Regions from separate parts of the Staphylococcus pseudintermedius genome, predicted to be linked through region 1. Evidence: riboswitches for the same ligand, from Rfam matches in the RefSeq annotation. Region 1 holds a riboswitch; each other region holds the start of a gene.
The links. Region 1 has a riboswitch for thiamine pyrophosphate ahead of P3U61_RS10025 (thiamine phosphate synthase). Riboswitches for the same ligand answer to the same signal wherever they lie in the genome.
Positions count from the first base shown of each region.

Region 2: it holds a riboswitch for thiamine pyrophosphate, as region 1 does, so the genes downstream of both, thiC (phosphomethylpyrimidine synthase ThiC) here and P3U61_RS10025 (thiamine phosphate synthase) in region 1, are expected to answer to the same signal.
Region 3: it holds a riboswitch for thiamine pyrophosphate, as region 1 does, so the genes downstream of both, thiO (glycine oxidase ThiO) here and P3U61_RS10025 (thiamine phosphate synthase) in region 1, are expected to answer to the same signal.
Region 4: it holds a riboswitch for thiamine pyrophosphate, as region 1 does, so the genes downstream of both, tenA (thiaminase II) here and P3U61_RS10025 (thiamine phosphate synthase) in region 1, are expected to answer to the same signal.

Region 1 is NZ_CP120150.1:2,116,934-2,120,116, reverse strand. Features, by position in the region: gene P3U61_RS10035 (LysM peptidoglycan-binding domain-containing protein) at 1-223, opposite strand, end outside; gene P3U61_RS10030 (Bax inhibitor-1/YccA family protein) at 564-1,184, shown strand; TPP riboswitch at 1,203-1,311, shown strand; gene P3U61_RS10025 (thiamine phosphate synthase) at 1,389-1,988, shown strand; gene thiS (sulfur carrier protein ThiS) at 1,989-2,189, shown strand; gene P3U61_RS10015 (thiazole synthase) at 2,193-2,960, shown strand; gene P3U61_RS10010 (ThiF family adenylyltransferase) at 2,960-3,183, shown strand, end outside.
Region 2 is NZ_CP120150.1:265,576-268,758, reverse strand. Features, by position in the region: gene P3U61_RS01065 (HoxN/HupN/NixA family nickel/cobalt transporter) at 1-30, opposite strand, end outside; gene thiC (phosphomethylpyrimidine synthase ThiC) at 244-1,980, opposite strand; TPP riboswitch at 2,177-2,280, opposite strand; gene cls (cardiolipin synthase) at 2,749-3,183, opposite strand, start outside.
Region 3 is NZ_CP120150.1:2,506,584-2,509,766, reverse strand. Features, by position in the region: gene P3U61_RS11890 (L-cystine transporter) at 1-522, opposite strand, end outside; gene thiO (glycine oxidase ThiO) at 597-1,703, opposite strand; TPP riboswitch at 1,794-1,896, opposite strand; gene P3U61_RS11880 (hypothetical protein) at 1,978-2,577, opposite strand; gene P3U61_RS11875 (hypothetical protein) at 2,691-3,183, opposite strand, start outside.
Region 4 is NZ_CP120150.1:798,093-801,275, reverse strand. Features, by position in the region: gene thiM (hydroxyethylthiazole kinase) at 1-367, opposite strand, end outside; gene thiD (bifunctional hydroxymethylpyrimidine kinase/phosphomethylpyrimidine kinase) at 369-1,175, opposite strand; gene tenA (thiaminase II) at 1,175-1,858, opposite strand; TPP riboswitch at 1,925-2,028, opposite strand; gene P3U61_RS03595 (single-stranded DNA-binding protein) at 2,442-2,798, opposite strand; gene P3U61_RS03590 (YwpF-like family protein) at 2,979-3,183, shown strand, end outside.

The DNA of each region.
Region 1 (3,183 bases):
CGCCCCCGATAGATAAGACTTGGCCAGGGAAGACCATGTTGTTTTGTAATTGATTGGATTGCTTAAGTGCATCAACTGTTGTGCCATATTTTTGCGCGATGGACCAAAGTGAATCACCAGATTGGACTGTGTATTGTGTTGACGCGTCGGCATCTTGATGATTGAGCATAGCGACGGCTGCCGCACCTGAAGTCAACGTACATGCAAATGCGAGTTTTTTCAAAGTATTGCCTCCTTATTTACACGAATGATAAGATGTGTTGAGCAATGAATAACGAAATGTGTAATTTGATTATTAATTCAATCATTATGATAACAAAAATATTATCATATAGGGGAGATGTTACGAATCTGTAATATTGCGGAAAATATAGTTTTACTGTCGTATTGTCCTTGAATGTTGTCACTATCCAATTTATAGAAAATTTGATTTGTAAATCTTTTGAGATAATTAAAGTTTTTGTAATATAAATGTAGTCTTTATCAATGGAATAGTTGTATCATTTCTGCATTTGATTCTGCTGTGACATATCATAAAATAGAAGGAAAGGAGGCAAAATGAGATGGCAACACAAAATCAACGCCGTTCTGCTTACGGCAAAGTATGGTTGTTTTTTATGTATTATTGGCTAATTTTTGGGATTTCAACATATTTTGGACAATTTTTGCCCATAGCATGGCGACAACCACTTTCTATCGGACTACTCGTCTTAATCTTAGCATCAATGGTATTTCAACGTGTGCGCTTTAGTGGCCCGATTATTTCTCACATTTATACCATTGTCGTCGGATTATTATCCTATGCGGCATTTATGTATACATTGCAAGATTTAGGTGCGCGTTTATTTTTCAATATGGTGATTTTAGCCGTATCTGGATTCGTCATTTTTGGTATTCTCGGTTATTTCTGGATTAAAGATGCGTCGAGCTTAGGCAAATATTTATTCGTGACATTAATCGCGCTTATTTTAGCAAGTCTTGTAGGTTGGTGGATTCACAGCCCAGTTTATTATACGATGATTGCAGTTGTCGGGTTATTACTATTTTTACTGTACACACTTTATGACTTCAATCGTATGAAGCGAGGTCAGTTTTCACCACGAGAATTAGGCTTTAATTTATTTATAAACCTTTTCCACATTATTCGTTATGTGTTAGAATTAGCTCGTATCATGAAACGATAAAACAATTGAATATTTCAAATAATCCACTGGAAGTGCCGTTCATAATGGCTGAGATTGAAATGTTGATTTCAAAATTCCTGAACCTGATCCAGTTCGTACTGGCGTAGGAAAGTGGCTGTATTCGTGTCAAATGAGGCTACTTTTCTGTTGTAAATAACGGGGGAGTAGTTTTTTTATTGTGAAGGGAAAGAGAGGGAAAAGGCAATGATGATTGTGATTACACCGTATGTTGTATTAGACGACTGGCATATCAAACGGCTCTGTGTTATTGAAAGTCAGATTGCAGGTGTCATTTTACGGACGCCGATGAATCGACACGCACTCAAGCAATGGCTCATCCAGTTATTGGCGAATGGCTTTCCAAAGTCTAAAGTGATTATCCATACGGATCATACGGATGTGACATTAGCGATGGAACTCAGCATTTCCAATGTGCATTTTAAAGAGGGAGATCACCGTGCTACGTTATTAAAACAAGTACAGCCTCATTATCAAGTGAGCATGTCGACACATTCAGCAGCGATGGTTCGTGACGCAAAAGCGCAGCAATTAGATTTTGTGTTATTCGGACACCTTTTTCCAACCTCTTCAAAACCTGACTTGCCACCGCGCACACAACTTGAAGTGGATGAAGTTTTAGCTATTGATTTTCCGGTAGTGGCATTGGGGGGCATTACAGCTGACACAGTACAACAGATATCGTCTCATTTTACAGGAATCGCGTGTATGAGCAGTGCATTTGGGTATGAACTTCAATCGTTTGAAAAAATGGTTGATTATTGGTCATTAAAGAAGGTGAAATGAATGGAAGTTTTTGTAAATGGAGAGCAGCAACAATTTGAAGAAGGCACAACGGTACAAGACATTTTAGACCATTTCGGTATCGAAGCGAAACGGATGGCAGTCGAACGTAATGCAGCAGTCGTGAAACGTTCTGCATGGGCCACAACTGAAGTACAGCAAGATGATCGATTAGAATTGTTAGAATTTGTGGGAGGCGGTTAACATATGTTTAAAATTGGAGATTTAACATTTCATTCAAGATTATTTTTAGGGACAGGAAAATTTGAAAGTGAAGCGATCCAGTCTAAGGCCATTGAAGCATCCGAAACAGAAGTGCTGACATTTGCGGTCAGACGTATGAGTTTATATGACCGAAGCTTACCGAACCCATTGGCGAATGTCGATTTATCTAAGTTTACAACATTTCCTAATACAGCAGGTGCGAAAACGGCAGAAGAAGCGGTGCGTATTGCCGAATTAGCGCGTGAAGCTGGCGTGTGTGACATGATTAAGGTCGAAGTAATTGGCGATGATGATACGTTATTACCTGACCCACTCGAAACGTACAAAGCTTGTGAAATTTTATTAGAAAAAGGCTACATTGTTTGTCCATATATTTCAGATGATGTCGTGTTAGCCAAGCGACTCGAAAGTTTAGGTGTTCATGCGGTAATGCCACTTGCTTCTCCAATCGGTACAGGTCGTGGTATTACAAATCCACTGAACCTCCGTTATATTATTGAAAAGTGCGAGGTACCCGTTATTGTAGATGCAGGTATTGGTTCAGCCAAAGACTGTGCCGAAGCGATGGAACTTGGTGCAGATGCGATTTTGCTCAATTCAGCTGTATCTCGTGCGCAAGATCCAGTGAAAATGGCTGAAGCGATGAAAAAAGGAATCGAAGCGGGTCGTTTGAGCTACGAAGCAGGCCGTATCCCAATTCGTTATAATGCTGTGCAATCTAGTCCATCTGAGGGGTTAGGCTTTTTATAATGACACGCTATCATAGACAAATTCGCTTCCAGCATTTTGGAGAACAGAGCCAACGTCGATTGCAACAATTACACGTCTTTGTCATCGGTGTCGGCGCTTTAGGCAGTGGCATCGCTGAACAATTGGTAAGAAGTGGTGTCGGTAAATTGACCATCGTCGATAAAGATGTGGTACATTTATCTAACTTACACCGTCAAAGTGGCTATGTTGAAGCGGATGCTGA
Region 2 (3,183 bases), 720 kb from region 1:
GGCATGTTTGATATTTTTTGTGTTATTCATTTCATTTTCACCTATTTCTATTTTGAGATAATAAAATCATACAACTTTTTCCCATAATTTCAAATTTTTAGCTGTAATACATCTATAGAAAACATTTAGAGAATAATGATATTTTTTATATAACACAAAACTTGTATACCTACCAAACAAGCAAAAATAAAATGAATAGAGGCTGGGAAAACTATATTGATCCCACCCTCTTCCTTATTTCGATTAATGGTAAATCTTACTTCCTTGTGCTTTAAATTCTTCAGCCATTTCTTGCATCCCTGCTAATTTTTCTTTATGCGCATCACGGATATTGTGAGAAATACGCATTGAACAGAATTTCGGTCCACACATACTACAGAAATGCGCCACTTTAGCTGATTCTGCCGGCAATGTTTCATCATGAAAAGCACGTGCGCGTTCAGGATCAAGCGATAAGTTAAACTGATCTATCCATCTAAATTCAAAGCGGGCTTTACTAATCGCATCATCTCGATCTGTCGCACCCGGTAACCCTTTAGCGATATCAGCGGCATGTGCGGCGATTTTGTACGTCACGACGCCATCACGCACGTCCTCTTTATTCGGTAAGCCGAGATGCTCTTTAGGTGTCACATAACATAACATCGCTGTCCCATGACTCGCGATTTGAGCTGCACCAATCGCTGATGTGATGTGGTCATATGCCGGTGCAATATCGGTTGTTAGCGGTCCGAGTGTATAAAATGGCGCTTCTTTACAATAAAAGTCTGCCAACTCTTGGTTTTCTTTAATTTTATGCATCGGTACATGCCCAGGTCCTTCTATCATCACTTGGACATCGTGTTCCCAAGCAATATCGGTCAATTCACCTAACGTTTTCAGTTCAGCAATTTGACTTTCATCATTTGCATCATAAATCGAACCCGGACGTAAACCATCACCTAATGACACCGCAATATCATAACGGTTCAATATTTGACAAATTTCATCAAAATGCGTGTATAAAAAGCTTTCTTCGTGATGGGCCAAACACCATTGCGCCATAATTGAGCCACCACGAGACACGATGCCTGTTAAACGATCCACTGTTAATGGCACATAGCGTAATAAGACACCTGCATGAATCGTAAAGTAATCCACACCTTGTTCAGCTTGTTCAATTAAAGTATCTCGATATATTTCCCAGGTTAAGTCTTCCGCGATACCGTTCACTTTTTCCAACGCTTGATAAATCGGCACCGTACCAACTGGAACTGGCGAGTTACAGATTAAATACTCTCGTGTCGCATGAATGTTTTTTCCTGTCGATAAGTCCATCATCGTATCAGCCCCCCAATGAATCGCCCAGACTAACTTTTCAATTTCTGCTTCAATAGAGGACGATACAGCAGAGTTACCGATATTTGCATTAATCTTCACTTGAAAGTTTTTACCGATAATCATGGGTTCTGATTCAGGATGATTGATGTTGTTCGGAATAATCGCGCGCCCTCTCGCAATCTCATCTCTGACAAATTCTGGACTGACATTTTCACGTGCTGCAACGAACTTCATTTCTTTAGTGATGATACCTTGTTTCGCATAATACATTTGTGTCACGCGTTTCCCCTCTTGTGCACGTCTCGGTTGATATTTGAATGGATGTTCAACAATATTTTTATGCGTTGCTGAATGGTAACCATTGTCGATTGATTGCACACGACGGCCTTCATAATGTTCGACATCTTGACGGTCTTCAATCCAATTTGTGCGCAGTGCCGGAATGCCTTTCGTAACATCGACTTCATATGTGTCATCATGATAAGGCCCCGCTGTATCATAGACGATGAAAGGTTCATTTTCCGTTGTCCCTTGTTCAGTTACTGTTTCAGACAATGCGATTTGGCGAAATGGGACTTGAATATCCGCATCTTCACCTTGCTTAAAAATACGTTGACTTGCTGGAAAGTTTTTCTTTAATTCAATTTGTTCTTGTTTCATTCCATTAACCCCCTCTGACTTCACTAAGAGGCATTAACAACACTGAAAATAATAGGCAAAATAAAAACGCACTCAGAATAATTCTAAAGTGCGTACGAAAACGAACGAATCTATTAAAATGCGTCAAAAGTGAGTCCAAATCATGTATGTTGCATCACAACACGATTTCGCCTGACAAATGCGCACCAGTCAGTCATGAAGGTTTCGTTTGCTTCCCTACGCTAGTATGATCTAGATCAGGTTCAAAGGGTTGAGGCGTTCACCTCTTTCAGCGCATTAATGGCACCCCTAGCAAGTTCAATTTTTAGTTTTACAACAGTATCGTATCACTAAAAATGTAAAATGACAATTACTATCATAAAATTGATTGAATTATTTTATTTTTGTCATTTGATTATCAAATTAAGTAGAATATAGTTTTCTATATATTGCTTTTATATACTTCTTCAATATAAACAAAAAGTTGATCAATGTGTTATCTAAATAACCACCAAACGATACCTTGCATATATGAAATATACACATCCATCAAATTTGACGTAAAATATTCTGACATCCATAAAAATTCGGCTATTTGTTTCTTGGCTGTATTTAACGCATGATTGGCATCTGGGTGAGACTCCCGAGGGATCAGATGGCCCGGAAAATCCACCAACGCGTCGTCTCATGTAACTGTATAAACAAAGCGTTGGTTAGTTGAAGGGTCAGTCCCTGGGAACGCGAACCTTTGATGACAATCGTAATATCAAGTTCAAATACAAAAAAAGTTTATAAAATCGGGGACAGTAGTTTTGCGATAGACTGCTTGAATTTCACCCAATTTGAGCGGGCCGCATAACGTTCTGGTGTCAATTTTTTCGACACTTTCAAATCTTCTTTAAACGCTGCTATTAATGTTTGCGCAATCTCTTCGTTATACATAATCGCATTGACTTCAAAGTTCAGTTTAAAGCTTCGTTCGTCCATATTCGCTGAACCGACCGATGCGACTTCACCATCAATGACCATCATTTTAGAGTGAATAAAGCCGTTTTCATACGTGTACACATTGACGCCATCCTTCATCAGTTGCGCGACTGTCGTTAACGTCGCCCAGTGCACAAACGGTTGATCTGGCTTATTAGGGACGATCAGATGAATGTCAACGCCTGCTTTGGCGGCAATACGTAAGGCATTCACATAACCAATGTCTGGCACAAAATA
Region 3 (3,183 bases), 390 kb from region 1:
ATTTGACGGTAACAATTCTAAAATTTGTGTTGGTAATGTTGTCGCAGTCAGCCCTTTTGCTTTATCAGCAATTTCGGCGCTACGAGCGTTTTCTGCCTGCCCTAAGTCAATACTTGAAGCATCTAAATTGAATGCGAGTGCATAGATAATACCGATCATCGCTGCAATTGTTACGGTACCAATCAAAAACATGAAGATGAAGCTGCCGACTTTAGCAAACTTTTCTCCAATTTCAATTTTCGTAAATGCCGCGACGATAGAAACAAAAATAAGTGGAATGACAATCATTTGTAGCAATGCAATATACCCATTCCCAATTAAGCCGACCCAATCCGTTGTTTGAGATGTGACTGTGCCTTCAACACCATAAACAAGGTGGAGTAGGAGGCCTAATACGATACCTAAACCAAGTGCAAAGAACACGCGTTTAGGGAATTTGACATGTTTTTTCGCCATCACCCACAGGCTTAATAAGGCGAGAAGAAAAATAATTAAATTAATAATCACTAAAAAAATAGACATAAATACGCTTCCTTTTTAATTCCGACTTCTATAATAGGATAATAGTAAGGAAACATAAAATCAAGATATATTTTTTATATTTGTTTTATTTTAGGTCTAAATGGAGCAAGCTGATGTCGGGCTTCGCTATCTTCATCAACGAGTTGCGCCATCAGTTGACCAGCAATGGGTGACAGTAAAATTCCGTTACGATAATGCCCTGTCGTCACGAAAAGTTGAGGTGCAATTTCGCCCATAATAGGGATTTCATCTTCCGTAATAGGGCGAATCCCTGTCCAAGTTTTAATGACATGGTGTGATCGTAATGCAGGAATCATGTTCACACTTTCGTGATCAAGCCAAGCAAGGTTGTCGTCATTGTTTTCAGTGTCCCAACAATCATAATCGGATGTTGCACCAATTAAGAAGCGATTCGGCAATTTTGGGACGATGTAACAACCGTTCATATTAAAAATCGTTTCTTTTAAACCGGCGTAATCAGACGCAATCAATTTAACGTCACCTTTAACAGGATGTGTCGGTAATTCGAAACCTAACTGTTGAAGTAATGCGCCACTCCATGCACCAGCTGCAATAATGAGTTCGTCAGCCTCAAATGTGCCTTTTGACGTCTCAACACGGTAACAGTAATGGAGGCGCTGTAATGAGTAAACCTCCGTATGCGTCATTAATTCGATATGGGAACGTTGCATGGCCGAAGCAATAAGCGCCTGTGTATAAAGGTTTGCATTAATTTGGCCGTCGTCTTGAATTTTGAACGCGGCACTTTGTGATGGATCGAGATGGGGAAACCGTTGCGTTAATTGTTCCGTCGACAGTTGAGTGACAGTGTGATCGTGATGGTGTAAAAATTCATACTGTTGATGGACGGCTTGGACATCTTGAGGTTGAGAAGCGACTTTGATGAGTCCGTGCTGTTGATATTCGATATGAACCCCCGTTTCGCGCTCCAAGGCTTGGGCTAATTCAGGCATCATCGCACGACTTTTCATTGCAAGTCGATAAAGTGGGGTATCTTCAAAAAATTCATTTTGTGCACCTAACATACCACCCGCAGCATAAGACGCGTTCATTCGTGGGGTGGAGCGATCAATGATACGGATATGACGATGTTTGGAATTGAGTTGGCGTGCAATAGATAATCCCATAACACCTGCACCAATAATCAGCGTTTGTTTCATAAAAAAAGACCTCCTGCATAAAAGGATGCAAGAGGAAAGCATATATGATTAGAATAATGTGACTACTCGCCATTTATCTTGAGACGATTTCGTCATCATATTGCGCTTCCCTTCGTTGGTTCTAACCACGTCAGGTTCAAAGAGTTAAGATACCATCTTTCTCAGCTCACCTCGAGCACCCCTAGCTTATGTTTTTTTTATTAATGATTCATTAGTATTACTCAAACGGACGTTAAATCCAAATTTTACATTTTTAGCTTGTTATCAATGTTGCTTAACCACCAAATAAACGTTGGAAGAAACCTTTTTTCTCGTTGCGGTGAATCGTTTCCGCAAGCTCTTGATGTTCTTTCGTTTGGGTTTCAATGGTTTCTTGCGTTTTTGACAGTTGCTCTGTTTGTTGTTGTTGTGCAGTAGTTAAAGCTTCAAGAGACTTGTTGCTCGTCTCCAACTGTGTATGTAACTGTTGATGTAATGCTTTAAGCTCTTCTTGTTGTTGATGCACTTGTGAGACCATTTGACCTAACATTTGACGTTCTTCACGCATTTGATTAATTTCGTGGCGCAACTCTTGAATCAATTGTGGCACTTGTTGGTCAGCAGGTAGTTGTTGATCGTTTTCCTTAACGATGACCTGTAAAAAGTCTTTTTCTTTTTCGAGCGCTTCGAAAGCAAGATCGTAACTATTCGTTTGTGCGACACGTTCAGCAATTTCTTGGAAGAGTTCGATATCTTCTTCTTTAAAGTCTGTCGCTTCACGTCCACGATATTCAGTCTTGTTTAAATGATAGCCGCGTTCTTCAAGATGTTGGACAATTTTACGGACTTGTTTTTCACTAAGCTCAGATCGTTGAGCAAATTCTTTTGTTAGCATATGCCATTAGGTCCTTTCTCTCATGTTTTTAGACTGTCGGTAGTGTGCGTTCAGTGAACCGTCAGTCTTACCTCTCTATCATTGTAACGGCTTTAACGGTTGATTTCAAGGGCCTAGGCATAAGGTTCTTTACGCAAATCCATTTTAACGAGTAAGGGATAAATCACATGTCTTGGAATACGGTTCGCAAAAACATATTTAATGATATAGGCAGATTTAATACTCGTGCCGTAAATATCTTTCGTTAGAGGAATATTCGCTTTAATATACAACTCCATCGGTACCGGCTTTCCATTGCGATTTAGTGAAGGTTGTAAATAAGTAATATCACTTTGTTTTTCATAACCGTGTTGCACTAAAAAGCGACGACGGAATGCAATTTTATCAGCTGTCTCAGTATCCACGTCGGGTGATTCAAATGTCGACTCAAACATGAAGAAATTCACATCTCGGCCGTGGAGTTGATTAGAAATTTGATTCACATCTTTTTCTATTTGTTCAAGTGTCGCTTTAAGGTACTGTTCACAATTGTCACCGTGCTCACTCACGAGATAGACTAAAAAGCCTACATTTGTTGTCGCTTCATAATGCGCTGTCGCAAAACTG
Region 4 (3,183 bases), 1.3 Mb from region 1:
TCAATATTTCAGATGCATTGCCTTTAATGACAGCCACATCAATTTCTTCTAAAAAGCGTTGACAAAAATCTTTACGGAATTGCGATGCGCCTACTGCAACAGGGTCAAAAACAATGGGTACACCCATTTGATTCGCAGACTTAGCAATGGTAAGCATGTCTTCACTATTTCTCGTGGTTAACGTACCTATATTGATTAATAAGCCTTGTGTTACCTTGAAAAAATCTACTGCTTCTTCTGGTGCTTCACTCATTGCCGGACTTGCCCCCATACTCAACAAACCATTGGCAGTAAAATTTTTGACGACATCATTTGTATAACAAACGACAAGGGGTTGTTGCTTTCTGACTGCTGCTAAATAATTCATGTTAATCCCACCCATTTAATTTTTCATATGCAAAGTGATTCACTGGACCTCGACCTTTACCAATTTCTGGTGTATGTTGAATCGCTAATGAGATGTATTTTTTTGCTTTAGCTACGGCGTCATAAACTGATTTTCCTTTAGCTAATTCGGCTGTGATGACGGCTGAAAATGTACATCCTGTGCCGTGTGTATGTTGCGTTGAAAAACGTTCACTTTTAAACTCGTAATGACCCTCTTGCGTAAATAAGTGATCGATGGCATCACCTTCTAAATGGCCACCTTTAATAATGACCCCTTTTGAACCAATATCATGAATGAAAAAGCGACCAACTTGATGAATTTTTTCCACCGAATCGATTGTAACACCAGCGATTTCTTCAGCTTCTGGAACATTAGGTGTTGCTACATCTGCATAAGGTAACAGTGTTTCTTTAAGACGATTTCGCACTTTTTGGTCCATTAAAGAATCACCACTTTTAGCAACCATAACTGGGTCAATCACATATGGAATATCCACCTTTTTCAAATTTGACGCAATCACTTCCATCATCTCTGGTGTCGGAATCATACCTGTCTTTAACGCATGTGGCATTTCATCATTAAAGACACTGGCTAATTGTTCTTCTAACCAACTTGCTTCTAAATTATGAATATGTTGTACACCCATTGAATTTTGAGCCACGATACTTGTCACTGCAGCCATACCATAGACACCACAAGAATGGAAAGATTTCAAGTCTGCCATCGCCCCTGCACCACCACTTGGATCTGTGCCTGCAATCGTTAGCGCAATTTTTGGTTTTTTCATCATTTTTCTCCTCCAAATTCCCATTTTTCAAGTTGATCGGCCATATTGAAAAAGTTTCGCTCATGAACCGTGCTTTGTAGAAAGTTTTGTCTTAATTGTTGTTGAACTTTTTCGGAACTCACTTCTGCATATGAATCAAGCCAACGATCAATATAGGACAACAACGTATCCATTTCTCTATTGTAAAAATCGAACCACCCTTTTAATGGATGATTGGCTTCAAAGTGATGATTTTCAATCGCCATTTTACCTAATCGTTGGTACACATATGGACATGGCGCCATTGCAGCAATGGTAAAAGCGACATTGTCAAAAGCATATGCGTTATAATACATATGTTTAATATAATGGTCGGCAGATGGATACCAATCCCCTCGTTGAATGATACTTTGATAATCTTCACCGACATAGTCCGCTAAAATATGATGCGCCTCTACCTCTCCAGAACTCGCAAACTGAATTTGTTCTGTTAAAAATTGAATTTCATCTTTCGTATCCACTTTAGGGATCAGCAGTGCATATATTTTAGCAAATTCATTCAAGTAACGTGAGTCTGCGCGTAAATAATGTTTAACTGATTCTGTCGCTATGTCCCCGTTAAGCATACCTTGTATAAAACCATCATGATAAATTTGTTCAATAATGGGTTGAGCTTCTTGTTTAATTTGTTCAGAAAAACGCATCTTCATTCTCCTTTAATATGAAAAAAGACTACGTTAAAAGTAGCCTTGTTCACACACTAAAGCATGCGTGTCCATGTGCTACTTCCCTACGTTGGTTTCATCCAAATCAGGTTCAGAGGGTCTGAATATCCATTCATCTCAGCCACAAATCGGCACCCCTAGTAGTCCTTCATTTTTTAGTTACCTTTAATGTATCAGAAACCTAACGCAAGTTCAATTATGTAAAAGCACTAAACAAATTGCGAAATATATGTATAATTTAACAAAACAAATGACTCTATTAGATTATTTTACATTTCTTATGAATCATTCGATAAATATTAATGAGAATAAAAGTGGTGATTGGCCACTAAATACATGCACGTATTTAATAGCCAATACACCTCATTTTAAGGTTGATAGATAGACAATTTAGGTAGCAGGTTATATACCAAATATCACTAGAGCTCAAGTCAATATGTTGAAGATAAAAGTAATGGTGTGAGATAAATCGAATTATTTCAATCGGAGTATATACTTTGAGAAGGGTTAATAAAAATAGGTGGGATGATCAAATATTGGAAAATCTTTGCTTGTTGCTTTGCTATTCATCGTTGAACTCATCTGTATTTGACTCTATCGTTACTGCACCAATTGGAGAGATTTGTGAAACGAGTAATTCTGTAGCATAACGTTTTTCATCATTATGAACATAACGTCTAGTTTGGATTTGCCCGCTTATGGCTACAGTTATCCCCTCTTGGATCGTTTCGTGAATTTGAAGAGCAATGTTACCGAACGCTTTACAATTTAAGTAATCAGTGATGGGCTTTTGTTTTTTACTTAAATACTCTCGCGTGACAGCAACGGTAAAGGTAACAAAGTAACTCTCTTCTTTTTCGTAAAAACTGGGCGGGCGGTTAATGATACCTACTGCTTGAAAATGGTTAATGTTGTTCACCTCCTGTACCCGTAATATAAACGTTTCATTGTGAAATGGCAAAATGCAAATTCATATAAAATTAAAGTATGTATCGAGGTATATTTAAGCCTTATCGAGAATTATTTTAAAAATTGCGTTATAATGAAAAGTACCATAGAAATTTCGTAAAGTTTTTTAAATGATATGGAGGTGGCTCCAATGAAGACGTTTAAAGCTGTTCGTTTTCAAATCGTTTCTGAAAATAGTAGCGTGGCTGAATATGAACTCCTAGACGGTGTAATTATTAATAAAGAGAATAGCGGTACGGGTTGGGTGTTAGAAATCGTTATTTCAGATATACATCAAGAACAGATGCAAGCGTACATGGAGGCAGAAACACTTTTAGATATTCGTGTTGTCATTA